Regions from separate parts of the Chryseobacterium amylolyticum genome, predicted to be linked through region 1. Evidence: riboswitches for the same ligand, from Rfam matches in the RefSeq annotation. Region 1 holds a riboswitch; each other region holds the start of a gene.

The links. Region 1 has a riboswitch for cobalamin ahead of metE (5-methyltetrahydropteroyltriglutamate--homocysteine S-methyltransferase). Riboswitches for the same ligand answer to the same signal wherever they lie in the genome.
Region 2: it holds a riboswitch for cobalamin, as region 1 does, so the genes downstream of both, ACR1PO_RS11260 (TonB-dependent receptor) here and metE (5-methyltetrahydropteroyltriglutamate--homocysteine S-methyltransferase) in region 1, are expected to answer to the same signal.
Region 3: it holds a riboswitch for cobalamin, as region 1 does, so the genes downstream of both, ACR1PO_RS22135 (TonB-dependent receptor plug domain-containing protein) here and metE (5-methyltetrahydropteroyltriglutamate--homocysteine S-methyltransferase) in region 1, are expected to answer to the same signal.
Region 4: it holds a riboswitch for cobalamin, as region 1 does, so the genes downstream of both, ACR1PO_RS04640 (acyl-CoA thioesterase) here and metE (5-methyltetrahydropteroyltriglutamate--homocysteine S-methyltransferase) in region 1, are expected to answer to the same signal.

What each region holds. Positions count from the first base shown of each region.
Region 1 covers NZ_JBPCHX010000007.1:209,444-217,345, forward strand. Annotated here, with positions in the region: gene ACR1PO_RS19500 (helix-turn-helix domain-containing protein) at 1-135, opposite strand, end outside; gene ACR1PO_RS19505 (aminotransferase-like domain-containing protein) at 564-2,042, opposite strand; gene ACR1PO_RS19510 (GNAT family N-acetyltransferase) at 2,134-2,685, shown strand; gene ACR1PO_RS19515 (hypothetical protein) at 2,782-3,324, shown strand; gene ACR1PO_RS19520 (Lrp/AsnC family transcriptional regulator) at 3,398-3,859, opposite strand; cobalamin riboswitch at 4,055-4,239, shown strand; gene metE (5-methyltetrahydropteroyltriglutamate--homocysteine S-methyltransferase) at 4,412-6,715, shown strand; gene ACR1PO_RS19530 (helix-turn-helix domain-containing protein) at 6,833-7,630, opposite strand; gene ACR1PO_RS19535 (aldehyde dehydrogenase family protein) at 7,739-7,902, opposite strand, start outside.
Region 2 covers NZ_JBPCHX010000003.1:565,351-573,252, forward strand. Annotated here, with positions in the region: gene ACR1PO_RS11220 (hypothetical protein) at 1-296, shown strand, start outside; gene ACR1PO_RS11225 (YHS domain-containing protein) at 524-799, shown strand; gene ACR1PO_RS11230 (SCO family protein) at 786-1,463, shown strand; gene ACR1PO_RS11235 (superoxide dismutase) at 1,649-2,323, shown strand; gene ACR1PO_RS11240 (hypothetical protein) at 2,328-2,696, shown strand; gene ACR1PO_RS11245 (MbnP family protein) at 2,910-3,740, shown strand; gene ACR1PO_RS11250 (cytochrome-c peroxidase) at 3,733-4,782, shown strand; gene ACR1PO_RS11255 (transporter) at 4,795-5,742, shown strand; cobalamin riboswitch at 5,836-6,023, shown strand; gene ACR1PO_RS11260 (TonB-dependent receptor) at 6,134-7,902, shown strand, end outside.
Region 3 covers NZ_JBPCHX010000011.1:26,864-34,765, forward strand. Annotated here, with positions in the region: gene ACR1PO_RS22115 (L-threonylcarbamoyladenylate synthase) at 1-309, shown strand, start outside; gene ACR1PO_RS22120 (nuclear transport factor 2 family protein) at 414-758, shown strand; gene ACR1PO_RS22125 (CCA tRNA nucleotidyltransferase) at 796-2,214, shown strand; gene ACR1PO_RS22130 (YncE family protein) at 2,372-3,427, opposite strand; gene ACR1PO_RS22135 (TonB-dependent receptor plug domain-containing protein) at 3,448-5,274, opposite strand; cobalamin riboswitch at 5,306-5,483, opposite strand; gene ACR1PO_RS22140 (T9SS type A sorting domain-containing protein) at 5,619-6,908, opposite strand; gene ACR1PO_RS22145 (AraC family transcriptional regulator) at 7,088-7,902, shown strand, end outside.
Region 4 covers NZ_JBPCHX010000001.1:1,061,228-1,069,129, reverse strand. Annotated here, with positions in the region: gene ACR1PO_RS04660 (PspC domain-containing protein) at 1-392, opposite strand, end outside; gene ACR1PO_RS04655 (PadR family transcriptional regulator) at 404-733, opposite strand; gene ACR1PO_RS04650 (XAC2610-related protein) at 1,115-1,816, shown strand; gene ACR1PO_RS04645 (HD domain-containing protein) at 1,818-2,408, shown strand; gene ACR1PO_RS04640 (acyl-CoA thioesterase) at 2,460-2,843, opposite strand; cobalamin riboswitch at 2,958-3,137, opposite strand; gene ACR1PO_RS04635 (hypothetical protein) at 3,172-3,972, opposite strand; gene ACR1PO_RS04630 (ATP-binding cassette domain-containing protein) at 4,003-4,665, opposite strand; gene ACR1PO_RS04625 (endonuclease MutS2) at 5,354-7,501, opposite strand; gene ACR1PO_RS04620 (GNAT family N-acetyltransferase) at 7,627-7,902, shown strand, end outside.

The sequences.
Region 1 (7,902 bases):
CTGGGATAATATTTTCGTTAATTCATCATCTGTACATTTTATAAACTTACAGATTCTGTTATTATCTATATTATATTCTTTTATTCTTTGGGTGATGAGGTCACCCATATGGATATTCTTAATATCGTAAATCATCCGTAGTATTAAATTTGTGTTTTTTAAAATAAAAATATTTGAAGCAGATTACAGCATTTTCAAATCGTATGCAAAATTATTAAGATTGCTTAAATACAGGAATTGTCATGACTGTCGATAACTGTCGAAACTTATCAAATTGTGTTATTTGCTGGCTGATTTTACCTTTCTGGGAAAAAATCAGCCATGAAAATATAAACTTTTAAATCCGATTATTAAACCTGTTTTTTACAAAATAAATTAAAATAGCTAGCTTTCATTTACTATCAAAATCATATAAATTACAATACAATTTTTGACATATTGGCTGTCAAAAAAAAATATAAAGTCTAAAATTGTATGATTTTTTTCGCAATGCAAATTTATCGATAGAGTGGTTTGGGTATGTAGTCCGATTTTGATAAAATATATAGTCCAGTTTTTTAAGCTTAGATTAATCCTTTCAGAATTTCTACACTCCGCTCAAGCTGGTCTATAGTGGACGAGGCAAAACCCAGACGTATTGCATTCTGATCATATCCTTCATACCGGTGTAAACTGCCATCTGATATGTATAAGCCTTTTGAATAAGCGTATGCTGCCAGTTTTTCAAGATTAATGCTCTTATCAAACTCTGTCCAGACAGTCATTCCTCCTTCAGGAACTGAAAAATCTATTGCTTTGTTAAGCTCAGATTTCAATAAATTACAGAAATGATCCCGTCTGCCCTGATATATACTTAAAGCTTTCCTCGTATAGCGCTGCACCGTTCCGTCGTTTATAATATCTGCTATGGCATTGTCAAGGATATGATCTCCCTGCCGGTCCAGCAGTACACGTATATTGGAAAGATGTTTAATGACATTTTCTGAAGCCACCAGATAACCCATACGAAAGGCAGGAGAAAAGCTTTTACTGAAAGAACCGCAATAGATGACCATTCCGTTTTCATCAGCACTGGCCAGCGGTAGTAAAGGGCGGCGGCTATAGTGAAAGTCAAAATCATAGTCGTCTTCAAAAATAATAAAACCATATTCATTGGCAAGTCTCAACAGCTCAAGTCTTCTGTCAATACGGAGCGATACCGTAGTTGGATAATGATGGTGGGGGGTTACATATACCATCCTCACTTTCGTTTTTTTACAGATCTTTTTCAGTTCATCCACACATACCCCATACTCATCTACAGGAATCCCTATGTGTTGGGCTTTGGCATGTATAAAATTGTGTTCTGCACGCTGCCATCCCGGAATTCCTGATACTACTACATCACCGGGGTTTATCAATCCTGTACAGACAAGATTAATTCCCATCAGGGTTCCGCGAACGGATAAAATATTTTTCAGAGAAGTTTTTAATCCTCTGGTTTCGTTCAAGTGATTGGATAAGGTGGTTTTGTAGAATTCGGAACCATCAGGAAAACTATAGCTCCCGAATTTATCATATAAACCGCTTCTGGTCAGCTGGTTTCTGTAGGCTCTGTAAAGTTCTTTTAAGGGGGCCAGCTTCGGATCCGGATAACCGTCATCCAGATGAAGATCTGAGTTGGGAATAAAGTAAGGATTAGGAAGGTAATGATTTTCATGAAGTTCAAAACCTGCTGTTTTAATTCCTTTATTGCTGACAATATCCTGAAGCTTTTCAGGATCGGGTTCCGGAATGTGTGAGGAAACAAATGTCCCGCGTCCGATGAAGCTTTCCAGCCAGCCCTGCATCTGTAATTCATCAAATGCTTTAGACGCTGTGATCCGATTGATATTGAATAGTTTTGCTATCTCTCTTGAAGAAGGTAGTTTTTGTCCTGTTTTTAATTTCCCCTGTCTGATAAGGATTAAAATTCCATCTGATAACTGGAGATATACTGCCCGGTTGGAAGCAGGATCAATGGTTATGTGATTCAGCAGACTTTTAATAATTGGACTATCCATTTTATTTGTATTGGATTACAAATATACTCCAATGTGCAGTTAATTTTGCTGCAGTTAAATAATAATCAAAATAAAATTTAACAGAAATAATATGAAATTTAATATTCAGCCTCATTTAGAAACTGAAAAAGTAGATTTATATCCTTTGAAGGAAGAAGATTTTGAAGAAGTGTATGCAGCAGCGGCAGATCCTAAAGTCTGGGAGCAGCATCCCAGTAAAGACCGATGGAAAAAAGATGTATTTAAAGTGTTTTTTGACGGAGCCATTCAAAGTAAAGGCGCATTCCGGGTGGTTGACAAATTCACGGGAAAGATTGTAGGAAGTACCCGCTTTTATGATTATAATCCCAGTGAAAACAGCATCTTTATAGGATATACCTTTTATTCGGTGGATTGCTGGGGTAAGGGAATAAATCCGGTTGTGAAAGCCGCTATGTTAAACTATATTTTTCAGTATGTTGAAAAGGTGTATTTTCAGATTGGAGCTGATAATGTCCGTTCACAAATAGCAATCGGCAGGATTGGAGCAGAGAAAGTAGGTGAAGAGGAAGTAAGCTATTTTGGAGAAAGCTCTTCATTGAATTATATCTATGAAATATCAAAGGAGAAATGGGAAGTTTATTGTAGTTCTGCAAAAAAATAAAATAATTAAAGGGAAATATTATTAAAGTTTTGTAGGACTGAATAATGTAATTTTAATACCTTTAACCTTCAAATCATTAGAATTTTAAATTATTCCATGAAGACGAAATCATTCAGGTTTATTGTAACAATCTTTTTTCTGGCATTAAGTGTAACCGCATTTTCACAGAAAACAGCAGCTTTAAATTCCTTATTAGACAGGAATTCAGAATTTATTTTCCCGCAGACAACCGATAAAATCTCAAAAGCATTGAATGTAAAGCCGGTTTTTTATGAAGATGCCAATGAAGAAAAATATGTGAAATGGCCAATGAAGACAGGGCTTGAAATGTATACCAGTCTGGGAAAGGATAATACAGTTAATGAAATGTTTTTTGTTACTTCAGACGACAGGCCAATAGTAGTAGAAGGGCTTCCTTTCGGTCTTATCATGAACAAAAGTACATTGCAGGATTGTAAAACAAAGTTCAGTAAATACGGTGCGAAGGTACAGAAAATGGGTGCAGGAAGTGAATTCCCCGGAGGGTCAAAACTTGTTTTTAAAAAAGGCAAACATTATGCAACACTGCAGTTCGACAGTAAAAGCCTGTTAAAATCATTAAGTTTAACAACAGGAGTTATAAATCCGGCAGTGAATTAATCAGCCGCAAAAAATACTACACAATCCGTCAAATAATGACGGATTTTTTATTTGTAACGTGAACTTTAAAAAATTATATCATCAATCCATGGTTGTTTTTTACCTCAGCCATCACAAAAGTACTGTGGGTACTTCCTATAGAATCTACGGAGCCCAGTTTATTGAATACGAAATCCTGGTAATGCTTCATATCCCTTACCTGTACTTTCAGAAGAAAATCAAAATCCCCTGAAATATTGTAGCATTCGGCAACTTCTTCTATTTCCAGAATCTCTTTTACAAAATCATAACCGACAGATCTGTCATGAATTTTCAGCTTGATCTGACAGAAAACGGTAAATCCGCGGTTGAGCTTTTCAGCATCGAGAACTGCAGCATATCTTTTAACGAAGCCTTCCTGTTCAAGCCTTTTTATTCTTTCAAAAACCGGAGAAGCAGAGAGGTTTACCTCTTTTGCAAGTTCTTTTACGGTCAGTTTGGCATTTTTCTGGAGCAGCCTGAGCAGCTGTAAATCCTTATCATCGAGTTGTTCCACAGAATATTATTCTTTAAAATTATAAAAACGGTCAAAGATACAGGATAATATGCTTTCAATTGTTATTCATACAGTTTTATTTGCTTAATTATTGCATTTTGACTGAATTTTTATTCTGTATTGTTAATTTTACCCAAAATTAAAAACTTTTACAGAAAGCAGCTGCTGAAAGTAAAAGTACAGTTCTTTAGAGATACTTCATCAAACAGAAAAGGTTTTACTTAACGTAGATTAATAGGGAATCGTGTGCAAATCACGAGCTGTCGCGCAACTGTAAGTAACACGCCAAAGGTTTCTGTCCTTGCATATCCACTGCCAAAGCGGGAAGGATGACAGAAACTGTTACAAGTCAGGAGACCTGCCTTTACTGGATTGACAGTGCTTTCGCGGTCTGAAGCTTTGGGTCATACAGATGATATATCAGATAAGTACGTTTTCTCCTGTGAAAACTGTAGGGTCTGCTATGCCATTTTCCCCGGAATTTCTATTCGTTAAGCATTAAGAAGCATTTAAAAAGACTTCACATCAAGTTTTAATATAAAAGTTTAAAAAATGCAAACTCACATTCTGGGCTATCCGCGTATTGGTAGCAAAAGAGAACTCAAAAAAGCCTGCGAGCAGTATTGGTCAGGTAAAATCCTTCCGGAAGAACTTCTGAATACAGGCAGAAATATCTGTAACCAAAACTGGAATATTCAGAAAGAAGCAGGAATAGATCTTATTCCGTGTAATGATTTTTCATACTATGATCAGGTTCTGGATATGAGCCTTGTGGTGGGGGCAATACCGTCCCGCTACCATGAAGTGGTTCTTAAAAAGAATAACTCTGAGCTGGATCTTTATTTTGCCATGGCAAGAGGATATCAGAAAGAAGGACTGGATATCACAGCAATGGAAATGACCAAATGGTTCGATACCAATTACCATTATATTGTTCCCGAATTTTATAAAAACCAGCAGTTTAAACTGAGCTCAGATAAAATTTTCAATGAATTTGCAGGAGCAAAGCAGGCTGGGATCAATGCCAAACCGGTTATTATCGGGCTGGTTTCTTATCTGTTATTGGGAAAAGAAAAAGAAGAAGGATTTGATAAGCTGGATCTGGCCGGAAACCTTCTTCATGTATACTCGGAAATTTTAACCAAACTTCAGGATCAGGGCGCAGAATGGATTCAGTTTGATGAACCTTTTTTGGCATTGGATTTAAATGAGAAGGCAAAAGAAACATATCATTTTGTATATGCTGAAATAAGGAAACGTTTCCCAAAACTGAAATTTATTATTGCCACTTATTTTGAAGGATTAAAAGATAATGCATCACTGGCTGCTTCACTTCCTGTGAATGTGCTGCACGTAGATCTTGTAAGAAATCCTGAACAGCTGGATGATATACTGTACATTATTCCTGAAAGTGTAAGCCTGTCATTAGGGGTGGTTGACGGAAGAAATATCTGGAAAAATGATTATCAAAAGTCATTGTCTCTGATAAAAAAAGCAGTGAATCAATTAGGCTCTGAAAGAGTTTTGATCGCACCATCTTGCTCATTGCTGCATTCCCCTTGTGATCTTGATTTTGAAACCAATCTTAATCCTGAAATTAAAAACTGGCTGGCTTTTGCCAAACAGAAAGTAACGGAAGTAGTAACGCTTAAAGAGCTGGTATCGGAAACAGAAATTGATCAGATTCTTGAAGCTTTTGAAGAAAATAAAAAAGCAGTTGAAAGCAGAAGAACTTCTTCTCTTATTCATAATGATCAGGTAAAGCAGAGAGCTAATGCTGTAACAGAAAAGGATACGCAAAGAATTAATATCTTCAGAATCCGTAAAGAACAACAGCAAAAAGCATTACAGCTTCCTTTATTCCCGACAACAACTATCGGGTCGTTTCCGCAGACTGCAGAAGTAAGAAGCTGGAGAGCAAAATTCAAAAAAGGAGAACTGACAGCAGAACAGTATGACAGGCTGCTGAAAGAAGAAACGCAAAGAACAATCCGCTGGCAGGAAGACATCGGAATTGATGTACTGGTTCACGGAGAATTTGAGCGCAATGACATGGTAGAGTATTTCGGAGAACGGCTGGAAGGATTTGTATTCACTAAAAACGGCTGGGTACAGAGTTACGGAAGCCGTTGCGTAAAGCCTCCTGTAATCTTCGGTGATGTTTCCCGCCCAACTCCGATGACGGTTTACTGGTCTCAGTATGCACAATCCCAGACTGAGAAATGGGTGAAAGGAATGCTTACAGGTCCTGTTACGATTTTACAATGGTCTTTTGTACGTGATGATCAGCCACGTTCGGAAACATGCAGGCAGATTGCATTGGCGATCCGTGATGAAGTGGTGGATCTGGAAAAAGCAGGGATCAGAATTATTCAGATTGATGAACCTGCGATAAGAGAAGGCCTTCCGTTAAGAAAAACCGAGTGGCAGAATTACCTGAAATGGGCAGTGGAAGCCTTCAGAATTTCAGCAAGCGGAGTAGAGGATGCTACCCAGATCCATACACATATGTGCTATTCGGAGTTCAATGACATTATTGAAAATATTGCTGATATGGATGCAGACGTAATTACGATAGAATGTTCCCGTTCCCAGATGGAGCTTCTGAATGCTTTTGCAGACTTTAAATATCCGAATGAAATCGGCCCCGGGGTATACGATATCCATTCACCAAGGGTTCCGTCAAAAGAAGAAATGATTGAGCTGCTGAGAAAAGCCCAGAATGTAATTCCTGCCGGCCAGCTTTGGGTAAATCCTGACTGCGGGCTTAAAACAAGACATTGGGAAGAAACCGAAAAAGCTCTGATAGCAATGGTAGCTGCTGCTAAAGAAGCTTCTGTGGAATATGCACTTTAAAAAACTTTACAATAATTAGATTCAATTATTCAGATCGTGTCGTGATTTTCATGACACGATCTGATATTTTAAAGAGTTAAAACATGGATAACTGCAATAGCCTGCTCACTTTTTATTCTATTTTGCCTGTAATGAGCTTGGAGGATAACCAAACTGTTTTTTAAAGGCAAAAGAGAAATGGGATAGATTTTCAAACCCCAGATCCAGATAAACATCAGAAACCGATCTTCCTTTTTGGGTTAGCAGAAAATGGGCTTCCTTTAATCTCCGGTGCTGTAACCATTGTCTCGGTGGAATACCGAATATTTTCTGAAAATCTCTTTTAAAGGCAGATAAACTTCTTCCCGTTAAATAGGCAAAATGCTCTACATTGACATTGAAGTGAAAATTTTTATTCATAAAAGATTCGATATCAATTTTATGAGGTTCTGAGAAATCAAATAAAATATCCTTAAGACCGGGGTCGTAGTTCAGCATCAGAAGTAACGCTTCTTTTTGTTTGAGACGCAGAAGTTCTTGAGATGAAGGTAATTCCTCGTAGGCAAGCAATGAATACATAAAAGAAGTTAATGCCTTCTGATTGGGTTTTATATAGGCGGGTACATTTTCTTTCTTCTCTGCCTGATATCCGTACTCACGGCTGAAATCCCGTAAGATAGCTTCATCAAAATAAATGGTTACAGTTTTGATTTCGCCATCTTTAGGAGGATATTTTGCAAACTTCACCAAACGGTTTTTTCTTGCAGAATAAAGCTCACCTTCTTTGAATATCGTTTTGGTGATCCCGTCATTCAGCTCCATTTCCCCGGAAAGAACAAGTCCCAGGCTGTGAATCCGCGCAAACTGTTCTCCTTCCCTGAATTCTGTAAAATGACAGGAGTAATTGATGGGAAAAGGAATATTATTTTCACTCATGGCTCGAATGTTATTTCTTGATCTGTTGTTTTTTCAAACTTACAAAACTTTTTAGCATCATCACAGCAAAATGCTCTTAGAACATTGTACTGTGATGAATATAATTTTTTATACAATAACAGCCTTTGGCTCCAGATAAGCTTCCAGCCCGAATACACCATATTCACGTCCTATCCCGCTTTGTTTAAAGCCGCCGAAAGGAGCATAAGGATCATGTGAAAAACCGTTGATACATATTCTACCGGCATCAATCCGTGCGGCTACACGTTCAG
Region 2 (7,902 bases), on a different contig from region 1:
ACTATGCTGTGAACTATGATTATATTGTTAAAAACCTTTGTGAGAACAGAAATGTACCGCAATCAACCTGTAACGGGAAATGCTATGTGGAAAAAGAACTGGCCAAAACAGAAAAACAGTCCAATAGTTCTCAAACGATAAAGATGGCCGGGTTAGATGTCTTTGTATCTCATGATATTCTTTCATTTTCCTCACAGCTGAACTCAGAATTACTTACTGAGGTTCTGGATTCAAGCTACTTTAATTCTCATTCTTCAGAATACTTTTCAAGGATATTCCATCCTCCGTTAGCTTAATTTTATTTTTAAACTATACTTTTAGTTTGTAAGTTGAAGTTCTAAAAAGCTTTTACTTATACAATCATTGAAAACACACTGCACAATACAATAAACGATTGTAAGCGGTAAAAAATACATAAGTTCTTAAAGAATTTTGTGTTTATCAGGCTTATCATTCCGTAAGTTTAAGCTGTGTTTTGTGTTATAATTTATTTTAACATTATTAATCTCAATTTACCATTACAATGAAATATCTCGTTATTTCGGTTGCTGTGCTGTCGGTATCATTGCTGTCATGCACCAAAGAAACCCCTAAGGTAAAGCATGCAAGCCACATGGACTCTTCCGGAAAGAAAATAGAAAATGTTCAGGTCGTGAACGAAGAAGATCCTGTCTGCCATATGAAAACAGCCGGATCTCTAAAAGATACTGCGGTATATAAGAATAAAACGTACGGTTTTTGCAGTGTGTACTGCAAAGGTGAATTCAAAAAAAATCCTGAAAAATATGCCCAAAAATAAGAAGCCTAATAATAAAAGTAAGGTAATCATTCCTATTGCGTTATTTGCATTGCTTTTCCTGGGAATTGGCATAGGAATGGGCTATTTTAAAAAGAATCTTTACACTGTGATGAAAGTTCCGGATTTTGAACTCACTGATCAGAACAGTAAAAAAATCACCAATAAAGACATGCTGGGAAAAGTATATCTTGTTGAGTTTTTCTACAGCAAATGTCCTACCATATGCCCGGTGATGAATACCAATATGAAAGCCATCCAAAACCAGATTAATGACCCAGATTTCGGTATTATCTCTATCAGTATTGATCCGGAAAATGATACCCCTGCAGCATTGAAAGAACATGCTGCAAGAATAGGAGCAAAATCCCCGAACTGGCATTTCCTGACCGGAGACCGTACCTATATTGGTGATCTTGCGGATAAATTTAATATCTACGTTGGCGATAAAGAAGATGAAGGAGAAAGCCTGAACCACAGTGGAATGATCGCTCTGGTAGATCAGGACGGAAATATCCGCTGCAGATATAATAAAGAAAATATGCCGATCCTTTATTATTCAGGATTGAATTACGGAGATCCGGAAGGTAAAACTCCTGTGCTCACAGGAAAATATCATCCCGACAGGGAAATTCTGATTGAGGATATTAAGAAATTATTGAAATAGAGAAGAGGGAAGCTGGATGTTTGAAGCTGGAAGTTATTCCGGACGATGCAGCTCTGGCGATTTTTGAGATGGCTGTAAAGGTAAATAGAAGCTGAAGAAATTATGTTACCGCATTCATTACTTCCAGCCTCCATCTCCCATCTTCAGCTAATAGAAAACATTGTTCAACCATAAACAAAAACGTTATGAAGATTATGAAAATAGCTGCCTTAAGTGCAGTTTTCGCGGCTCAGTTTGTACTGGCTCAGTTTAAGCAGACTCCTCTGCCGTATGCTTATAATGCTCTGGAAGGAAATATTGATGCCCAAACGATGGAAATTCATTATTCAAAACATGGTGCAGCTTATGCAGCCAATTTGAATAAAGCCATTGCAGGCACTCCACAGGAAAAAGAAACGTTGTTTCAGATTCTTTCCAATGTATCAAAACTGCCTGCTGCAGTAAGAAATAATGCCGGAGGACATTACAATCATGAATTGTTCTGGACGGTTCTTACCCCTCAGAAAAACACCCAGCCTTCTGCAAAATTGGCAAAAGCAATCAATGAAACTTTCGGAAGTATGGATGCTTTTAAAGAAAAAATGTCTAAGGCAGGAGCAGACCGTTTCGGTTCCGGTTGGGCGTGGCTTTCTGTAGATAAAAACGGAAAACTATTCGTTTCCTCAACTCCAAATCAGGATAATCCTCTGATGGATGTTGTAGAAGAAAAAGGAACTCCTATCTTCGGAATTGATGTCTGGGAACATGCTTATTATTTAAAATATCAGAATAAAAGAGCAGATTATCTTACCGCAATCTGGAATGTTACCAACTGGAAAGAAATCAGCAGAAGATATGACGAAGCGATAAGTAAGAAATAAACTCATGAAATTGTTTTACAGCATACTTTTTACTTTTTATATGGTGCTAAGGCCTTTAGTGCCTGTGGTAGAGTATGCTGTAAATTATGATTATATCGTTAAGGTTCTCTGTATTAATAAAAACAGACCCGAGATTCACTGTAATGGAAAATGTTACCTGAGTAAAGAATTGGCCAAAGCTAATGATTCAGAATCTTCCCCTTTTCAGAAACTCAAAAACTCAGGACAGAAAATTCTTGATATTTATATCCTTCCTGAAACTACAGCGATTAATGCTACGGAAAGACGACCGTTTTTCAATTTCAACTTCACTTACGAAACAGCCTATTCTTTTCTGTTTCTGACCCATATTTTCAAACCACCGGTTTTTTAAGTTAAAACTATCACTATTCAACCACAAAAGCCACAAAAGCTTATTTAAATTAAAAATCTTTGATTTTTAAAAGCTTAAGTGTTCTTATCATACATACGGCTTATCACTTAAAAAATTTAAGTGTAAAAACTTCTGTGTCTTTTACGGTAAAAAGAATGTTTTTCACATTCAAAATAACACATTCAAAATTGCATTCAACTTAAAAAATCAACAATGAAAATTTCTCAATTTTTATCACTATTCTGTATTGCCTTTATTTTATTCTCTTTTACAGCGTGCGAAAACAGCAGAGATGATGATAACCCACAGGATACTGCGCCAGGAAAACTTCAGATCAAGTTTGAAAACGGATTTAATAACGTAGGAGACATTGTCCTGAATCAGACCGTTCAGACTTCTTCCAACGGTCAGAAACATAATTTTTCTGCTCTGAAATACGTCATCAGTAATATCGCATTGATAGATGAAAATGGAAATGAATTTAAATACAATGAAAACAATCCTGATAAAGGTGCATTTATTGTCGATCAGGCAGATGCCGTAGCCGGAATTATCTACCTTAATCTGGATGGCATTCCGAAAAACAATTATAAAAAAATAAGATTCGGTTTAGGGATCAGTCAGAAAGCCTATTTATTAGGACAGGACGGACAGGCTGAATTCTGGACGAAGGCCAAGCAGAAAGGAATGTCCTGGTCATGGGCAGCAGGATATGTTTTTGTAAAACTGGAAGGGAAATATGGAACAGATGCTGCATCAAAAGAATTCATGAATCATACCGGAAATATGGGGAATACCACAGCCAATAATACTCCGGATCTTTACCGTGAAATCACATTAAACTTTCCAACAACAGCCAGAGTAACAGGACAAATTCGTCCTTCAGTTCATATTCTTGCGGATCTGAACCAGTTTCTGAGCGGAGACAAACCCCTTACTCTTACCACAGCCAATGACATGCTGATGGGTTCCAACCAGCATTTGGTAGACGTTACCAATAATCTTACAAAAATGTTCAAAGTAGACCACGTTCACAATGATTAATTTTTTTATCAAAACAATACTGGTGCTGCTTGTATTCGTATTAAGCTTTATTTCATGTTCTGATGAGGTGATACAACCGCTGGAAAAGGACGAAGCCTACAATCTGCAGTTTCCGTCTTATTTCCCGGAAATGACTTTCGATCAATCAGCCAATCCGGTGACAAAAAACGGAGTGGAGCTGGGACGAAAATTATTCTATGAAGGCAGGCTGTCCAGGAATAATACCATTTCATGCGGTTTCTGCCATATCCAGGAAAATGCTTTTACTCATCACGGCCATACCGTAAGCCATGGCGTGGATGACAGAATAGGAATCCGGAATGCGCCAGCCATTCAGAATATGGCTTTTTTGAAAAGATATATGTGGGACGGTGTGATTCATAATCTGAATGAACAGCCCATCAGCCCGATTACAGATGTGAATGAAATGGACAGCTCTATACCGGAAGCGATTTCGAAAATAAAAGATGATCAGAAATATAAAAAACTGTTCCGAGAAGCTTATGGAGATGAAACCATTACCGGCGAAAGAATTTTAAAAGCATTATCACAGTTTATGGCTTCTTTAATCTCTGCGGATTCAAAATATGACAGATTCAGACAGGGAAAAGAGCAGCTTACTTCGGCAGAATCTCAGGGAATGGTATTGTTCAGACAGAAATGCGCTTCATGCCATAGCGGAGAACTGTTTACTGATGAAAGTTTTCGAAATACAGGAATGTATTACAATACAGAATTCAAAGATGCCGGACGTTACAGGGTTACCCTTAATCAGACAGACTGGATGAAATTCCGTGTCCCCAGCTTAAGGAATGTGGAATATACTGCTCCTTATATGCATGACGGAAGATTTTACACCTTAGAGGCAGTACTCAATTTCTATTCAGATCAGGTGGAAGATAATCCCAATCTTGATCCCCAGCTGAAACAGAACGGGCATGTTGGAATTGCCATGAACAGCCAGGAAAAACAATCCATCATTGCGTTCCTGAAAACATTATCAGATAAAAGTTTTATCTCCAATCCAAAATTTGCAGAATAAATTACAGAAGACATGAAGAAGATTATAATGATACTAAGTTTGATCCTGTTGAATCAGTATCAGGCGAAGGCCATAAGAGACAGCGCTTATATTGCTCCGGAAACTTTTAGCAGATTCGATTTTGATGATGATTGTGATGCGTGCGGTTGTGCAGCAGGAAACGGTTCTTCCGGTTTTGAATCTTTGCTGAATCCACAGTTTATCGGAATCAAATACTTTGCACAACATTACAAAGCCAAAGAAAATTTATTTGTAAAAGACCTTACGCAGGATCAGTATTTCAATACTTTACAGCTTTGGGGGAAAGTTCCACTGACTAAAAAACTAAGTGTTTATGCAAGTCTGCCCTTCCATTTCCATGAAAAACGGACCATGCAGGGAGATATCAAAATCAATGGAGTAGGGGATATGAATCTGATGGGAATTTACCAGCTGATGAATTCTAAAGATAATTTCCATCACCTGAGCGGAGGTTTAGGCGTGAAAATTCCTCTGGGAAAATTTGATGAAAAAGGAGCATCCGGTGTCAATCCAAGTTTTCAGCTGGGAACCGGAAGCTGGGATTATCAGGCTGCTTTGAATTATAAATTTCAAAAGAATAAGGTCGCAGTATTGGTCAATACAGACTATACGATCAAAACAGAGAACAAGAAAAATTACCGTTTCGGAAACCAATGGAACTATGCCGCAACAGGTTTTTATCAGGTTGCAGGAAACGAAAAGTCGATCTTTTCTGTAAAAACCGGAGTGCAGGGTGAAGTGTATGCACAGAATAAACAGTTTGATGAAGCCTTGCCCAATACAGCAGGAAGTGCTTTGTACGGAAAATTAGGCTTTGAAGCTTCCTATAAAAAGCTGAGCCTGGGAAGTGAAGTCATGCTTCCGATGTATACTCATCTGGCGGGAGGAGATATTGAAGCCAAATCAAGATTCAGTATTTTCCTGAATATTGGAATTTAAAAAGAAAACCCTCGTTGAAATCATGTTAAAGCTCCTTCGGGAGCTTTAATTGTTTATAAATCATGATTTTAGTTGGGTATTAGGAATAATTATTTATCTTTGCCGGAATTTGGTGAGCCGTAAAAAGCTCTTAAAAGGGAATCCGGTGAAAATCCGGAACAGACCCGCTGCTGTAAGCTCCGCACCAAAGTTTTTGAAGAAAAATATCCACTGTTTTCAGGAATGGGAAGGATTTCAAAAATGGAGTAAGTCAGAAGACCTGCCAGAAAATAATCGTTTGACGCTTTCGTGGAATAAAGCTTAGGACATCAATGATTCTGTGCAGTGACCGCTGTGCTTTATCCTTGTATTCTTATATCCATTAGCGTCATCATTATCCCTAAATGAGCTAATGGTGGCAAAACTAACTACTTCTGCAATTTATAAAGCTGTTTTCACTATACTGGTGTTAACATCCCATCTTGTGCTTTCCCAAACCAGAAAAAAAGACAGTCTTCAGGAAGAAACCATTAAAGGAATCAACCTTTATAAAAAGAATTTCAAAGAAATCCTTCCTGCACAAACTTTACAGGGCGAACAGCTGGAAAGACTGAACAGTCATTCTGTAGCAGATGCGCTGCGGTATTTTTCGGGTGTCCAGATTAAAGATTATGGTGGATTGGGTGGTTTGAAAACCATTAATATCCGAAGCATGGGAAGCCAGCATGTAGGGGTTTTTTATGACGGGATTCAGTTGGGAAATGCCCAGAACGGACTGGTTGATCTCGGAAGATACTCTTTGGATGATCTTGAAGAGATATCATTGTACAACGGTCAGAAAAGTGAGATTTTTCAGCCGGCAAAAGATTTCGGTTCTTCAGGGTCTATTTATTTACAGCCTAAAACGCCTGTTTTTAAAGGAACAAGAAAAACGAATCTTACAATAAGAGCAAAAAGTGCTTCCATAGACCTTTTCAATCCGTCATTCCGTTTGGAGCAGAAGATTTCAGAAAGGGTTTCTGCCAGCTTCAGTGGAGAATTTATGCAGAGTGACGGAATTTACAGATTTCGGTATGCCAAGAAATATCCTGACGGGCAGCAGGCTTATGATACCATTGCCAGGAGACAGGACTCAGATATCAAGGCAAAACGTTTTGAAACTTCTTTAAATGGAATTTTAAATAACGGAAGCTGGAATATCAGAGGGTATGGGTATATTTCAGACCGCGGAATGCCGGCACCTATAGTCAACGGACGTTTTGGAGGAAGAGGAGCGAGACTTTCTGATGAAAATTATTTTGTACAGGCCAAGCTGAGAAAAAAGCTGTTCCCGAAATTTGAAACACAGCTGAAAGCAAAATTCGCATACGATTATACCCATTTTATGGATACGGTTCGCTCACAGTCTGTCATTCATACCGATAACACTTATATTCAACGGGAGTTTTATATTTCCTCATCCAATATCTATTCAATCACACCCAACTGGGATGTCAGTCTGAGCGGGGATTTTCAGTACAATAATCTGGATGCCAATCTGGATAATTTTTCATATCCTACGCGCTATACCACATTGGTAGCGTTGGCAACAACCTATCAGTGGAACAGGTTCAAAATTCTGGGAAGCCTTTTAGGAACTTTTACATTTGAAGAAGTAAGGAAAAACAAAAGACCGGGAGATGCCAGGGAGTGGACGCCAGCCGTATTTATGAGCTATCAGCCGGAGATCATCCCGGAACTGACACTCAGAGCATTCTATAAACGGATTTTCCGGCTTCCAACCTTCAATGATCTCTATTATACCAATATCGGAAACACTTACCTGAAGCCGGAATTTACCAACCAGTATGATCTTGGATTTACCTATCAGAAGAATTATAGCAACCGTCTCGTTAAAACCTTTTATGCTAAAGTTGATGGTTACTACAATAAAGTACAGGATAAAATTGTAGCCGCTCCCAACGGAAGCATGTTCCGCTGGCTGATGATGAACCTTGGAATGGTTGAAATCATTGGTGCTGATGTGAATGTACAGACAGAACTTCAGCTGGGAAAAGTAACTCTTAGACCTTTGCTTTCCTATACTTATCAGAGTGCAAAAGATGTGAGTGATCCTGAAGATACTTTCTACAAAAATCAGATTCCTTACACACCATGGCATAGCGGATCTTTCAGTCTGAT
Region 3 (7,902 bases), on a different contig from region 1:
ACCATTGTTTATGAAAACCCAAGAGGCTTGCCTAAAGAGCTTCTTGCTGAAGACGGAAGTATCGGAATCCGTCTTGTAAAAAATGATTTCTGCAAAAAACTGATTACAAAATTAAACAGACCTTTGGTATCTACTTCAGCCAACTTCAGTGGTGAGAAAAGTCCATTGAAATTTTCTGATATTTCTCAGAAAATGATAGACCTTGTAGATTATGCTGTAGAGGAAGACAGAGAAAAGGTTTCAAAATATTCGGGTTCTTCGGTAATCAAAATATGGAATGACAACAGGATAAAAGTTCTGAGAGAATAACTATTCTGAAATTACCTGTTTATTTTTAGAGTCTTGTCAGTTCATCCTGGCAGGATTTCTTTTTTAATTCTATCTTTGCAAACTCAACTCATAAACTATTTGCTATGGATCATCAAAAATTTGCTCAAACGTGGGTCAATATTTGGAATTCTCACAATTTAGAGGATATTCTGTCCCATTACGCGGATGACATTGAGATCACCACTCCCATGATTGCTATGGCTACAGGCGGCAAAGAAAGTTCTTTAAAAGGAAAAGAAGCTGTCCGTGAATACTGGAGAAAGGCACTGGATAAATTTCCGGACCTTCATTTTGATCTGATCCATTCCACGGCGGGAGTAGATTCGGTAGCATTATTTTATAAGTCGATTATGGATAAACATGCTGTGGAAGTCATGTTTTTTAATGAAGATGGAAAAATTAGTAGAATGTATGCTCATTATGATTAATGGGTGACACCGGTAGAAATTGACACTGTTATTAACAATGAAAATCAATCTTAATCAAAATAAGAATTTAAAACTTTTTAAAATCATTTCTGAAGCAGCAGAAAGGAATAACCAGTCCGTATACATTGTAGGCGGTTATGTGCGTGACCTTCTGATGAACAGAAAAGCTTCTACAGATATAGATTTTGTAACGGAGCAAAGCGGTATTGAGCTTGCCCAGAATGTAGCTCAGGATATAGATCCGAAATTGAAGGTTTCCGTATTCAAGACTTACGGAACAGCCATGATTAAATATAAAGAGCTTGAGCTTGAATTTGTAGGGGCAAGAAAGGAAAGTTATACAGAAAACAGCCGCAAGCCTGAAGTAGAGGGTGGAAGTCTGGAGGATGACCAGAAGAGAAGAGATTTTACGATCAATGCGATGGCTATCTCTTTAAACAAAAATAATTTCGGAGAACTGATCGACCCTTTTAATGGAATTGATGATCTTGAAAAAGGAATTTTAAGGACTCCGCTGGAACCTGCCCAGACTTATTCTGATGATCCTTTAAGGATGATGAGAGCGGTACGTTTTGCTTCTACTTTACATTTTAAAATTGAGGAAAACTCCCTGCAAGCTATCCAGCAGGAAGCGGAAAGAATCAAGATTGTTTCTATGGAGAGGATCATGGTAGAATTCAACAAGATCATGCTTTCCGAAAAACCTTCTGTTGGTCTTAGATTAATGGAACAAACCGGCCTTTTAAAGCTGATTATTCCTGAACTGATTGAACTGAAGGGTGTGGAAGAAGTGGAAGGGCAAACACATAAGGATAACTTTTACCATACATTGGAAGTAGTAGACAATATTTCCGTGAATACAGATAACCTTTGGCTGCGTTGGGCTGCCCTGCTTCATGATATTGGAAAAGCTCCAACCAAAAAATTTGTGGAAGGAACGGGATGGACATTCCATGGACATGAGTTTTTAGGCTCAAAAATGGTTAAAACACTTTTCCAAAGATTGAAACTGCCTTTGGGAAGTGACATGAAATATGTTCAGAAAATGGTAAAGCTTTCGTCAAGGCCCATTGCTCTGATCACTGATGACGCCTCAGATTCTGCTTTAAGAAGACTTTTATTTGATGCCGGAGAAAATCTGGAAGATCTTTTCACCCTTTGCAAGGCAGATATTACCACAAAAAACTCCAGGAAACAGGAGAAGTTCAAAAAAAACTTTGAATATGTAGCGGTAAAAATCAAAGAAGTGGAAGAAAAGGATCAGGTAAGAAACTTCCAGCCGCCTATTACCGGTGAAGAGATTATGGAAATGTTCAATCTTAAGCCGGGCCGTGAAATCGGTATTTTAAAGGAAAAAGTAAAAGAAGCCATTCTGGAGGGTGAAATTCCCAATGAAAAGGAAGAAGCTACTAAGTTTGTGATAGCTGAAGCTGAGAAACTGGGATTGACAATATAATCAAGTTATAAAATATAAAAAATCCGGCGGGATGTTCCATCCCGCCGGATTTTTTTTGCTTACTATGAAAACAAAGCCGGCCGGTTTCGAAGAAACCGGCCGGAAAAAAACACAAATGATGAAAAAATAAAAAATTATTTTTAGAAGTAATAAATTATTATGGGTTCAGAAAAGTTCCGTTAGCCCCAATACCTCCTGTTTTTACAGTAACAATCTTATTTCCTGTAGCTGCTGAGTATACAACCATTTCGCTTTCTTGTGTAAACTCCTTTACATCTGAAGCAAAAATTCTTCCGTCAATAACATTAAATCCATATAACGTAAAGTAAGGACCTCCATCTGCAGCTGTTAATAATGGGCTGGAAGGAACTGTCGGAGCAGTTAAACTTGTTGTGTACACTTTATTGCCTGAACTGAAGTATAATTTGTCATTATCAATCTGAAGGTTGGTAGCACTTGGAATTCCTGTCAGTGTAATTACCGGTGTAAGAGTTCCTGTACCTGAAATTTTATAGATGTAAGAATCTGTAGCCGTGGAAGCAATTGTGTAAACGTTGGATTTGTAAGAAACAGTGTTTCCAATCTGACCATTCGGAACGGTAATTTCAGTTTTGCTGTCGTTGGAAGTATTGATATAAGTAATCTTGTTTCCATACCCTGATGAAGCATTTTGTACGAAAATATTTCCTCCCGCTTCTACCGTTTTATCAGAAACTTCAGTCATGTTAATTTTGCTTACAAATGAATAATCCGAAGCTTTATACTTTGTTATACTTTGAGTATGTGCACTGAAATTGGTATTAGCAACATAGATAAAGTCATTAGCGAAAGCAATTCCTCTCGGATTATCAAGCTGTTGTGCGATTACTCCCAATTTCTTAAATGTGTAACGGTCTACTACAACAATTTTGTTTGAGTTATTCAAAACAAGATAAGCTTTATTTCCGTTAAGACCAATGGTCTGAAGAACATCACCCAGGATATCTTTATTGTTGTTATAACCATATACATCATCCTGCTTAAGGCTTAAATCTCTCGTCACGAAAGTTACTTTAGCTCCCTGGCTGTTATAATTACCTTCATTAGAGATAAAATATCCGTTCTGATAAGTGATCGGAGAAACTTCAAATTCCTCAGAATCACTTGTACATGAAGACATATTAAACAATAGTACCACTGCAAATAATACAGTTAAAAGTTTAGTTATTTTCATAATTTATTCAATTTTAATTATTAAAAATTTATTGCTGCATACACGCTATAGTTTCTTTTCGGTAAAGGATTGAAAGAAACGGTTTTATAGTATGTATTGGTTAGATTATTCACTTTAAACCCTAAGGTATACTTTTTTGCCAGGGTTGCAGAAACACCCATATTTAAAAGAAAATAAGGATCTATAGCTTCTGACCTTTTTTCATCACTTGTGGTGTAGGTAACCCCGTTCAGTAATGCCTGGGTAAAAAATTTAAAGAAACCATATTCATAATCCAGATTAACCGTTCCTCTGTGTATAGGAACGTAAGGTCTCTGCATGTTTGTTTCTTTATCAATAGATTTTGCATAATAATATCCTGCATTTGCATGGATTTTATGACTTCCAAGCTGTTTACTGAAAGAAAGCTGAGATTCCAGCCCGTAAGATTCTGCTTTATTGACATTAAAAGCCTGCCAGTACCCTTTAGCAGTTGGCAGCCATACAATAAGATCTGTAATATTCATATAATAAGGAGAAAGGCTAAGCCTGAAATCTCCTACTTTGAACTCATTAGTCATATCCACCTGAGTTGAGGTTTCCGGTCTCAGGTCTTTATTTCCGCCCGGTTCATAGTAAATATCATTAAATGACGGATATCTGAAATTTTTGGAGACATTAATGCCCACATCATACCATTTTGCAGCGCTCCATTTTCCGGAGAATGAATACATTAACGGTGATTTCACATCTTCCACAAAATCTTTTTTAAATCCACCTTCAAAACGCAGGTCTTTCGTTGCAAAATATCGCAATAGCCCTGAAACGGAACCTATATTTCTGCTGACACTGGATATTCCGTTCTGATATCCTTCTCCTTTATTGACCTGAAACTCTCCGATCAGATTAAAATTCCATTTTGAATTCAGGAAATAATTGAAATCATTTTTAAAAATATAATTTTTCCCGGTTCCACTGCTGGATTTAGGTTGGGTCAACGAACCGAAATACTGGAAATTCTCCTCTGTATAGGCAGCCTTAAAAGAGTTGCTGAACTTTGTTTTGTTCCAGTCCCAGGAAAGAAGGCTCCTTACGCTTTGCGTTTTATATTTAGTTTTTGTCCCTGTTTCCTCATACACCGGATAATGCTGTGAGGAATCAAAAAACTGGCTCTGCCATGAAATTTTATGATCGTTCGTAATTCTATAGGATGCCCCTACATTGAACGTTGTATTGTAATAATTCCCGTTTCTGTTGACATAGTTAAGGTCACTTACCTTATAATCATTTTCACTTACGGAGTAATTTCCTGAAGCTTTAAAGCTGAACTTATCATTGCTGTAAGAACCTTTTACAAAATTATTATAAGTATTAAAGGAAGCCACTTCAGAAAATAAAGAACCATGGAAACCTTTATTAAAATCGAGGGTATTATTCAGGTGAATGCTTCCCCCAATGGCTCCGCTTCCATAGACAACACTTCCGCCGCCGGCTTTTATTCCGATCTGATCATATCCGAACAATGCGATATTATTGATATCTCCCTGTCCGAGAAAATTGGAATTGATATTAATTCCGTTCCATACAAATGCAGTCTGCTGGGCGGTAGTCCCCCTGAAAGAAGGTGAAGAAACAGCGCCACGGCCATTTTCCTTAATAAATACCTGTGATTGAAATCTCAGAAGTTCCGAAAGGTTGCTGGAGTTCTTCTCAGCATCCTCTGCTGAAATTATTTTTACGGGATGAAAAAGTTTCACCCTGTTCATCTGGTTGTCGAAAACATAAATAGTGTCAATGGTTTTCTCTTGGCCAAAAAGAAAACAACCATACGATGAAAAAAGCAGTATTAAAGATCTTTTTATATCCATACCTTTTTACTTTTCCTCCGAAAGCAATATGTTTTTTGTTATAATCCTGGCAGGTCTCCTGACTTTCGCATTCTGCCCCTTCCCGTTGCTAAACAGTGGTTTTTTGCAGAAACTTGTGTTGCGATTTACAGTTGCGGGGACAGTCCGGGAGTTACACCCGATTCCCTTTTCATTCCAAAATACTGGAAACCAAAATTTTTGCAAAGATAGTTTTTTATGTGTATTCAACAAAAAACCGTGCTTCGCCTTAAAAATGTTATCTTTTGGGTATGTAAACAAAAAAGAACAGCCGCTTTCAATATTGAAAACAGCCATTCATCCCACTACTTTACTATTTATATATGTTATTTTTTGATAAATTTATAAGTCTGTTGCTTTTCTCCCTTCACAGAATATTCCAGAATGTAAGCTCCTTTTGACAAGGATGAAACATCAATTTGTCCTTCTACAGTATTGAATGATTTCACTCTTTGTCCAACCAAATTATAAATCTCTGCCTTGTCTATTTTTCCTGTCCCTTTAAAATATAGAATATCAGTAACCGGGTTAGGATAAATACCCATGCTGTTTTTTTCTTTTACCACATCATTCACAGATAAATATTCAGATGCATCCAGATAAAAAGCAACCATTTGATTGGAAGCATTCACACCCATTCCGGCAATTTTCTTTCCATCCTGAGAAATAGCCAGAGGAAGTCCCATCGTTACTCCATTGGTGGCAATTCCTAAGGATACCGCATAATCATTCAGATTAACTCTTCCGGTGGCAGAGGTCCATATAAAACCCTCGCCAGACATTGGAGGCGCTCCGAATGCTCTGTAATATCCAATAACTTTAGTTCCATCCCCTGAAATTCCTGTTGCTCCTCCCTTGAAACTGAATGATGCATTAGGATGCGTAATATAAGTAAGTCCGCTTACTGCATTCCAAACATAGGGATTAGGATTGGCTGAACCGATGATTGTACTTCCGTCTGCGGAAATACCTCCCGCTTCTCCAACATTATTTCCATTGTTATCTGTAATAAAGCTTTCTACTCCATCCTGCCATTTCGCACCACTCCTGGTACCGTTTGATTCGTCCTGCCATCCGACAATTACCGTTCCTGAAGCATTGATTGCGTTTGCCCTGGAGCTTCGTCCCTGAACAATACTTCCCAGATCTACCATTCCGTTTACTTCATCCCATTTCACAGCATGTGCGTTAGCTGCCGTAAGGAATCCCAGCCCCACAATTGTATTACCATTAGCTGTCATCCCCCAGGTAGAACTTACACTGCCATCCCAGCCGGCAGGAACCAGCCCTCCCCTGTTTACCCATGTGCCCGTAGCTACATCATAAGTCGAGATTTCATTGAAACCTGTTGCAGCATTTGTAACGGAAGATGAGATCTTGGTCCCGTCATTCGAAACTATGGTTCTGCCCGCGGCAGGATATCCGTTTGATATTGAACCTATCTGTACAAGTCCTCCCGATGCATTCCATTTATATATAGCTCCTGCACTTGTATGCAAGCTTACTACTCCATTATCTGAAACAGCTCCTACATTATAATTCCCCAGGCCTATTACAGTAAGCTGAGCTTTCACAATACCCAATTTCAGAAAAAGGCAAGCTGTTAATATTTTCATTGACATTTTGTAAAAATTTTTCATATTTTATTATATTTAGATTTTTTAATTGGTGAAAACAATATTAATATAATATTTACCACACCCAAAGAAATTGACTTTCATAATTCGTGAATTTCAAAAGAATATAATTTTTAAAATATTAATAATCAAACATATAAGAAAACAATATTTTGAATATGGATTTTACCCGAATTATTCAAAAAAACACAAACAACCCAGTATTCATTCAAAAATTATTTGATCATAGCAAAGAAATTCTCCTTGTTATTTTCATTGGCTTTTCCATTATCACCAATGCACAATCCGGTCCTGACTTTACTATCCTGGCAGATAAGGCATTTCTGAAACTCTATCAGAATTCTGACGAATGTATCAGCTATACTCAGGGAATTCTTGTCAGTGATCAGAATACAGAACACAAAATGATCCTTCAGAATATTATTTCCCAGGCTTTTGCTATGAAAGGTGATTATGTACAATCTGTAAATATTTTTGCTCAAAAAGAAGATCCTGACCTGCACAATAATCTTTCTTATTTTATGCAGATCTTCGGTGATTATAACCTTGCTGATCAGTATCAGAATCTGGGTTTATACAATCAGTCTAAGAGAATTATCAGTTATCTCCTGTCTGATCAGAAACTTCTTAAAAGTAACGATGTGGCTCTAAGAGTTACTACCGCAAAACTATATCAGCTTCAGGCTTTGAACTCAGGGATCAACCGGGATTATTCCACAGCGCTGCAAAATCTGGACAAAAGCAATCAATACCTCAGCGGTCAGAATGAAGAAAATAAAATATTAAAACTGGAAAACAGGATTTTCCGTTCTTCCTATCTGCTGAAACAAAATAAACTTATCGAATATCAACCTCTTATAAAAAGTATTATTGATGATCTTGAGCATCAGAAAAACCAGCCATTTCTCTTAGGTCTTGCCTATGAAAACCTATCTCAATATTATTTTCTGAAGCAGGATTACAGAGCGTCTGT
Region 4 (7,902 bases), on a different contig from region 1:
TATTGAGCTAAACCTGCGCAAACTCCTGCTACTTTTTGTTTTTCCGGATCACGGAAAAGCTGTTTTTTATCTGTATAATAAGTTCCTGAATTATTTTTTCTGGCAGATGTTTTTTCGGAAAAATAAGCCTCTTCCTGCTCTTCGATTTTTTCAGGGCTTCCGATCTGTGCAATTACCTTTTCTACATCGGTGTCATTGATCACTTCACGTTTTCCTAAAGAATCTTTGAAAATTTCCACCATTCTTATTTCTATGTCATGCATTACCTCATCCGCTTCTGAAGCCTCCAGTGAGCTTCTCAGTGCATTCAGGTAATCGCTGAGCTTTATATATGCGTGTTCTTCTATGGTAAAAGAAAAACCTGCGAGTCCTATTGAGAGTGTCTTGTTCATAGCTTTGTTTTTTAATTTTGTTGGGTAATTTGATTTACTGAGGCTGTCAGCTCATTCCATGTATTGAGAAGTTCATCCAGGAAAAGTTTTCCTTTTTCTGTGATCTGATAATATTTTCTGGGCGGGCCTCCAGTAGATTCTTCCCATCTGTAAGAGAGAAACTCTCCGTTTTTAAGTCTTGTAAGAAGAGGGTAGAGGGTCCCTTCCACTACATCCAGTTTTCCTTTTTTCAGTTCGTCAATCAGATCGGAAACATACATTTCACGGTGATTGATGAGACTTAGAATACAGAATTCCAGAATTCCTTTTCGCATTTGCGCTTTGGTATTTTCAGTATTCATCTTTGATAAGTTTTGTTAATTAGTTATATTTTTAGAAAAATGCTCCTAGCTAGCTGAGCCTATTCTAATTTTACATTACAAAGATATGTAAATAAAATGGTATTATGCAATACAAAGTAGTGAAATCTTTAAAATAAATAATTTAATTAATTGATAATCAGCTATATAATTTTTGTGTTGATTTTTTGTTAGAATAAATTTTGGCAAAAAAAGACCAAAAAAACTTTAAATTTTAAGAATTATCTATATAGGCCACTTCCATCTTTTATTTTTACTATTGATCATCTATCACTTATCATTATAAAGAGCCTGGGATTTTGAGATCGGCATAATGATTCGTATTTTTGTTAGGAAAAGACACTTAATCCATTTACAATTACCATGAATATTTTGAACAGCTATAAACACTTGCCGGTATTTCTTTTATTGGGCCCTTTATGCTTTGGGCAATATCAGTTTGAAATAAAAAATGTATCCAAGAAATATAACGCAATCATCCATGTGGAAAATTGTAATGATGGCCAATGTGGAGGAAAAGGAACGGTAGAATTGTTTGACAATAATAACAGCAAGGTACAGAGTTTTGTTTCTGATAACCTTGTTTTAAATCCGGAACATGGACAAAAATTGATTCCGGGGAAACTGATTCCTCTGGCAAATGACCAGCGTTCAGTCATTATAGATGATTTTAATTTTGACGGAACCGAAGATGTGGCGATAAGAAACGGGAATATGGGAAATTACAGCTCGGCTTCTTATGATGTGTATGTATTCAACAGCACAAGAATGGCATTTGTGAAAAGTGAAGAACTTACAGACCTGGGCTCGAGTGGTTTTGATTTTTTTGAAACAGACGCCAAACGCAAACGTCTTATTTCCTACGGTAAGTCCGGTTGCTGCAGGCTTTTTACAACAGAATATGCTGTCATTCCGAACAAAGGGCTGGACAGGGTGCTTGAAAAAGAGGAAGATATGACCAATGAGGATCAGGTAAGGGTAATAACGAAAGAAAAGATCAATAATAAATGGATTACCAAAACCAAGGTATATCCGGCAGATCAGTATAACAAAAATAAAAAGTAAGATGAAAATTCAGAAAGAAATCGATTTTATCCTGGCAGTGGATGCTCTGAAAAATGTGCAGCGAAGAAATTACAATGCTGACGATTCCCGGAGAGAGAATACAGCAGAGCATTCATGGCAGATCATTATCCTGGCTCAGATCCTTTATCCTTATGCCAAAAACCGTGCAGATATTGATTTACTAAGAGTAATAAGGATGCTTTCCATTCATGACCTGGTTGAAATAGAAGCCGGAGATACTTTTATTTTTGATGAAAAAGCAATGGTAGGAAAGTTTGAAAGAGAAAAGGCATCTGCCCAGAAGATCTTTGGGATTCTGGATGAACCTTTACGTACAGAGTTCTTTAATCTATGGCTTGAGTTTGAGGAAGAAAAGACTCCGGATGCTATTTTCGCCTGCGGGATTGACAGAATCATGCCGTTTATCTTAAATTCCCATACTGCGGGAAAAAGCTGGACTGAAGCAGGAGTCACAGAAAGACAAATCAGAAATATGCTTGAAAATGCGATCAGCAGGGCATCAGATGAAATGGGCGAGGCCTTTGAACTTTTACTGAACAGAAGTTTGGAAACGGAAAAGGTTTTGAAATAATTTCAATGAAAAAATTTCGGGCGGCCAGAGGCCGCCCGAAATTTTTAGTATTTATAGTATCTGAATTGGTTTCTTGAATTCATCAATCGCTACAAAAGTAAAATCACCTACAATAGCTTTTTCTCTTTCGTAGGAATACATCTGCTCCGTGTAAATTTCAACATTTACTTTCATACTGGTTTTTCCTACGTATGAAACCTTCCCGATCAGTTCCACAATAGTTCCGGCAGGAATAGGTTTTTTGAAATCGATTTTGTCACTGCTTACCGTTACCACTCTTTTTCTGGCAAAACGGGTTGCTGTGATAAAAGCTACTTCGTCCATCAGCTGCATAGCCGTACCACCGAAAAGGGTATCGTAATGATTGGTTGTGTTAGGGAAAACCGCTTTAAAGATTCTGGTTTCGGATGCTTCAATTCTTTCTTCTGTAGTCATATATCATTATTAATTAAAGCGAAATGAGAGATATCAAAACAACAGAACAATGACAGGAACTTTGGAAATTCCTGAAACAATTCATCAGATCAATACAACTTCAGATCGCGAAAGTTACATGTTAAGAAAAAGGCAGGTCTCCTGACTTGTAACATCATTTATCTCCTTCCCATGCCTCGCACAGTGGATCTTTGATAAAGACTTCAGTTACTTACAGTTGCGCGACAGTCCGTGATTTTCACACGGTTCCCTTTTAATCTGCAGTGATGCAGAACCAATTTCTGTGATGAATAAGTATTAAAACTTTTCGGATGCAAAAATAATGAATTTATTCCGGATTATGGAAAATAATCTGGCTGATTACCCTTCCTTTCTTGATGGTCCACAGCGTTGTATATCTGCTTTCTCCTGAACCGTTGATCATATAAAGAAAAATATTATCGTTATCAAGGGAAGTTACTCCGACGTTCTCAAAATCCATGGTAGGCTGGAACATGTTTTTGATGGCTTCCCTTACAAAAACAGAACCTCTTCCGGGTTGTTGTACCCTGATTGATTTGATTTCAGTCATCCCTTCGGGAAGATCATTTCCGATTCCCCAGGGTTTTACTTTGTCAATGGTAAGGAGCTTTCCTTCCGCATCTTTTTCCTTTTTACGGTATCCTGCATTGGAAGGATAGATATCAATCACCACTTTGCTTCTTTGGGCAGTAGGGATTTTAGGATCGGAATTGTCGGTGAAAATAAGTGATCTTCCGTTTTTAGATTTGGAAGGGGTATAGGCGGGAAGCTGATCAATATAAGCAATACGCTCTTTATTCACCATTCCTTCTTTATCAAGAGTTTCATAACGCACAAACGGCTTGTCATCATCCTGTTTCTCGGGATATTTGATCCAGATCCATTCTGTTTCTCCCGGAGCAGGCTTTACATAAACAAATACATCACCTTTGCGCATACGGATCTTATCTACAATTTTTCTGTAATTGTCTTTATGAACCCGCACATTGGCATATCCCTCTTCAGCTTTTACCACTCCGAAAGGAACTTTATTCTGCCCCTTTACAAAGGCTAAAGAAAAAATACTGAAAGCAGATAAATAGAATGCTTTGTTTATGAAAGTCATCATGAAAATTTTTTGATCCTTCAAATATATAAATTAAATGCTTTTCGGAAGATAATTATACCGCTGCAGTTCATTTAAATCTTGTAATTGTTTCAGATGGCCGTCTGAAAGCAGATACATAAGTTCAGAAATATCCAGAACATCTTTAAAATTATGGTCAGAAATAATAAATCCTTTATGGGCTGACTCCAGAAGTATATTTTTCTTTAGTTCTTCAGTAACCTTAGGAGAAAGACTATGAAATGGCTCGTCCAGTAAAATAAAATCCGCTTCAGAATAAATAATCATCAGGGTTTCAATGATTCTCTGCTCACCCTTGGAAAGGTTTTTAGGTTTTTCATGAAGAAAAGGTTGTACAAACTCTGAATTAAAAAGTAATTCAGTATTCTTTTGGTTACAAAAAAGGGGAATCAGGTTTTTGATTTTTATATATTGGGGTAGAAACAGCTCCTGTGGCAAATAGGAGATCCGGTTTTTTCTGTCGGAAATGTTTTTCAGAATAGTGTTGTCATATTTTATAAACTGAGTATCGCCATATTCAGTGCCGAAAATAATGTTCATCAATGTTGATTTTCCGCTTCCATTTCTGCCTAATAACCCTATAACCTGCCCTGTTTCGCATCCTATATAAATATCCTGCAGAATTTTCCTTTCATGGAAAGATTTTGTTACACTATCAATATGAAGCTTACTCATAAGAACAGTGTTATAGTTTTTACAAGAAATCCTGATAATATCGTTCCTGTCCAAAGAAAAGTTCTTGAAAATCCTGAATTAGCGTAAAAATAATATTCGCTTTTAAACCTTACTTCGTACATAAAGTAATGAAGAACCGGTAAAATTAAAAGAAAACTTAATCCAAATGTTTCAGTTCTGTAGGGGAGCAGAAAAGAAATAAGTAACGAAAACAGCAAGGTAGGAATGAGGGTTTTTTTATAAAAAATCCAAAGAATAGTAAAGTTTCTGACCATGTTCAATACTTTAAGAATAGGTATCCGATATTTAATATATGGAGGTTGGTTGTTTAAACTTTTATAATCGTTATTTAAACCACAAAAGGCACAAAAGTTTTAAACACTTCAGTTTTTTCAGAACCAGACCTTATGCATAATAAGTACACCTAAGTTTTGTGAAAATCTTTGATTTTCATCTTATGTGAACTTTTCTGCGATATCATTTTAAACTTACTTCAGTGAACTCAAGCATTTAGAATGAACCCTTTTGTGACTTTTGCGGTTTTGTAAAGTTTAAACAACTTTATGAATTCAAATATATTAAAAACCTTTATACAAGAGAAAAATTAAAAGATTCATTAAGAAATAAATAAAAAGAGAGAGCACTGAAAAGTGCTCTCTGTATTTGCATACATTAATCCTCAGACTAATTAAATTCTCTCAAGCTCATCCGCGTCAATCGTGGTTTTGAAAGTGCCGTAATTGACGATCACTTTATTACGTGAGATTTTCTCAATGGTACCCACACTGGTGCTTCCTGTAATACGAACACGCTGCCCGACTTTCATCCACACAGCACGGTCGGTTTTACGTTTTTCCTCCAGTTTTTCATTGGTTTCAGCAATTTTTTCAATCACTTCCTCTTTTTTCAGCTGTTGGGTAATTTTTCTCTTAACAACCTGAAGACGTTTGGATTCATCCTTATCGGTACCTAATTTTCTGAATTTTTCCTGTTCAAGGAGCTTTACAAAATCTTTTACAACATCCTTTCTGGATTTTCCTTTGGTATAGCTGTCGATGAATGCCTCAATCTTATTTCCGAACTGAAGTTTACGGTGTTCCTCTTCATACAGCTTCTGGAAATTGAAAAGTTTCTGCTGAAGCTGGTCATTCAGTTTCTGAAGGTTATCACGTTTATCTTCTACAGATTCTTTTCTTTCTGCAAGGTCGGATTTCAGTTTCTCAACCTCAAATTTTTCCTGCTGCAGTTTTACAATCGTTTTATCGAGATTAACAATATCATGTTCTACCTTTTTCTTGGCAGAATGGATGATAAACCTTGGAATTTTATTCTTTTCTGCAACTTCAAAGGTAAATGAACTTCCTGCCTGCCCTACTTCCAGCTTATACATTGGTTCCAAAGTTTCTTCATTGAAGAGCATTGCTGCGTTTTGAGCGTTAGGGAGCTGTTCTATCACCAGTTTGATATTGGTGTAATGGGTGGTGATGATAGCAAAACTCTTTTTGTCATAGAAAAACTCCATGAAACTTTCTGCCAGCGCACCTCCCAGCTCAGGATCAGAACCTGTACCGAATTCATCAATCAGCAAAAGCGTATTGGCATCAGCCTCACGGATGATTCCTGACATTTTTTTCAATCTCGATGAATAGGTCGATAAGTGATTTTCAATGGACTGGTTATCTCCAATATCAGTCATGATTTTCTCAAAGAAAAACATTTCAGACTTTGGATGAACCGGAACCAGGATGCCACTCTGAATCATCAATTGTAATAATCCTACCGTTTTCAGGGTAATCGATTTTCCACCGGCATTCGGACCGGAGATACAGATGATCCTGTTGTGCTCCGTTAAAGTCAGTGTCTGTGGATGAATCGTTTTATTCTCTATTTTGTTTCTTAACCATAAAAGAGGATGATAGGCATCTCTTAATCTCAGCGTTTTATGATGGTTGATTTTTGGAAGAACTCCATTGATCAGTTCACCAAATTTCGCTTTAGCTCTCGTAAGGTCAAGGTCAAAAATATATACCTGATATCTCCATAACTGAGGTTGAAATTCTGCCAGTTCTGCGGTAAGTTTACGGAGAACTTTATCGATCTCTTTTTTCTCTTCCTCTTCACTTTCACGAAGCTTGAAGTAGTGCTTTACAACACTGTCCGGCTGAATGTAAGTAATGGAACCGGTTTTGGAAATTCCTAATGTTCTTCCCGGAACCCTTTTTTTGAATCCTGATTTTACAGCCAAGACCCTCTGGTCATCAATAATGGTTTCCCGTATATCGTCCAGAAAGTCACTCTGACCATATGTGGTAAGCGCGCGGTTGAAGTTTTCCTGGATAGCTTTTTTAGCAAGCTGTATTTCAGTTCTTATCCCTTTCAAAGCTGGGGAAGCTTCATTTTTTACCTCACCAAAACGGTTAAAAACCTTATCTACTTTCTCAATGATCTCTTTTCTGAATTCCAGTACAGAAGCTTCTTCCAATAAAGTAGGAAACGTTTCCGGCATGGTAGGGAAGAACTTCTGCAGTTTTCCGATCTGTTCCGTGATGGTTTTTATTTTGATGAAAGCAGCATTTTCCAGACGGTAGTTCTCAATCAGCATCAATTTCAGCTCACTTTCAATATCTTCATATTCATCAAACGGAATCGCATTTGAACTTTCGAAACTCGACAGGTATTCTGACGTTTTCTTTAATGAAAGTTCTGCCTCGTCTATTTCCATCGGACGAAGTTGAAGAATTTTTTCTCTTGTTTTCGGAGAATACGCAAATGGGGAGATTTCCGCGAGCAATTGCGGAAACTCTAATTCGTCTAAATCTTCTTTATCTATATACACAGTGCAAATTTAGTGAGAATTTTGATTATTACGTATATCTGAGAGATTTACAGAATAAATTAATCGGGATTTAAAGTTTTTACGCTAAAAATAAACCGATAATATTCTTTTATTAAATTTGAAATATGAAACTGGAAACCCAAAGATTATTACTGAGAGATATCAACGAAAGTCATGTTGATGATATTTTGCGAATCCGAAGCAATGAGGTGATCAATCGGTTCGTTATAAGGAAATCTCCTAAAAATAACTACGATGCGCTCCAGTTTATTCTGACGATTAAAGAAAGAACTCAAAATAGCCAAACCATCTATTTGGGAATTTCTTTAAAAGATCAGCCGAATCTTATCGGAACCATCTGTCTCTGGAATTTTTCTGAAGACCGCAAAACAGCAGAAGTT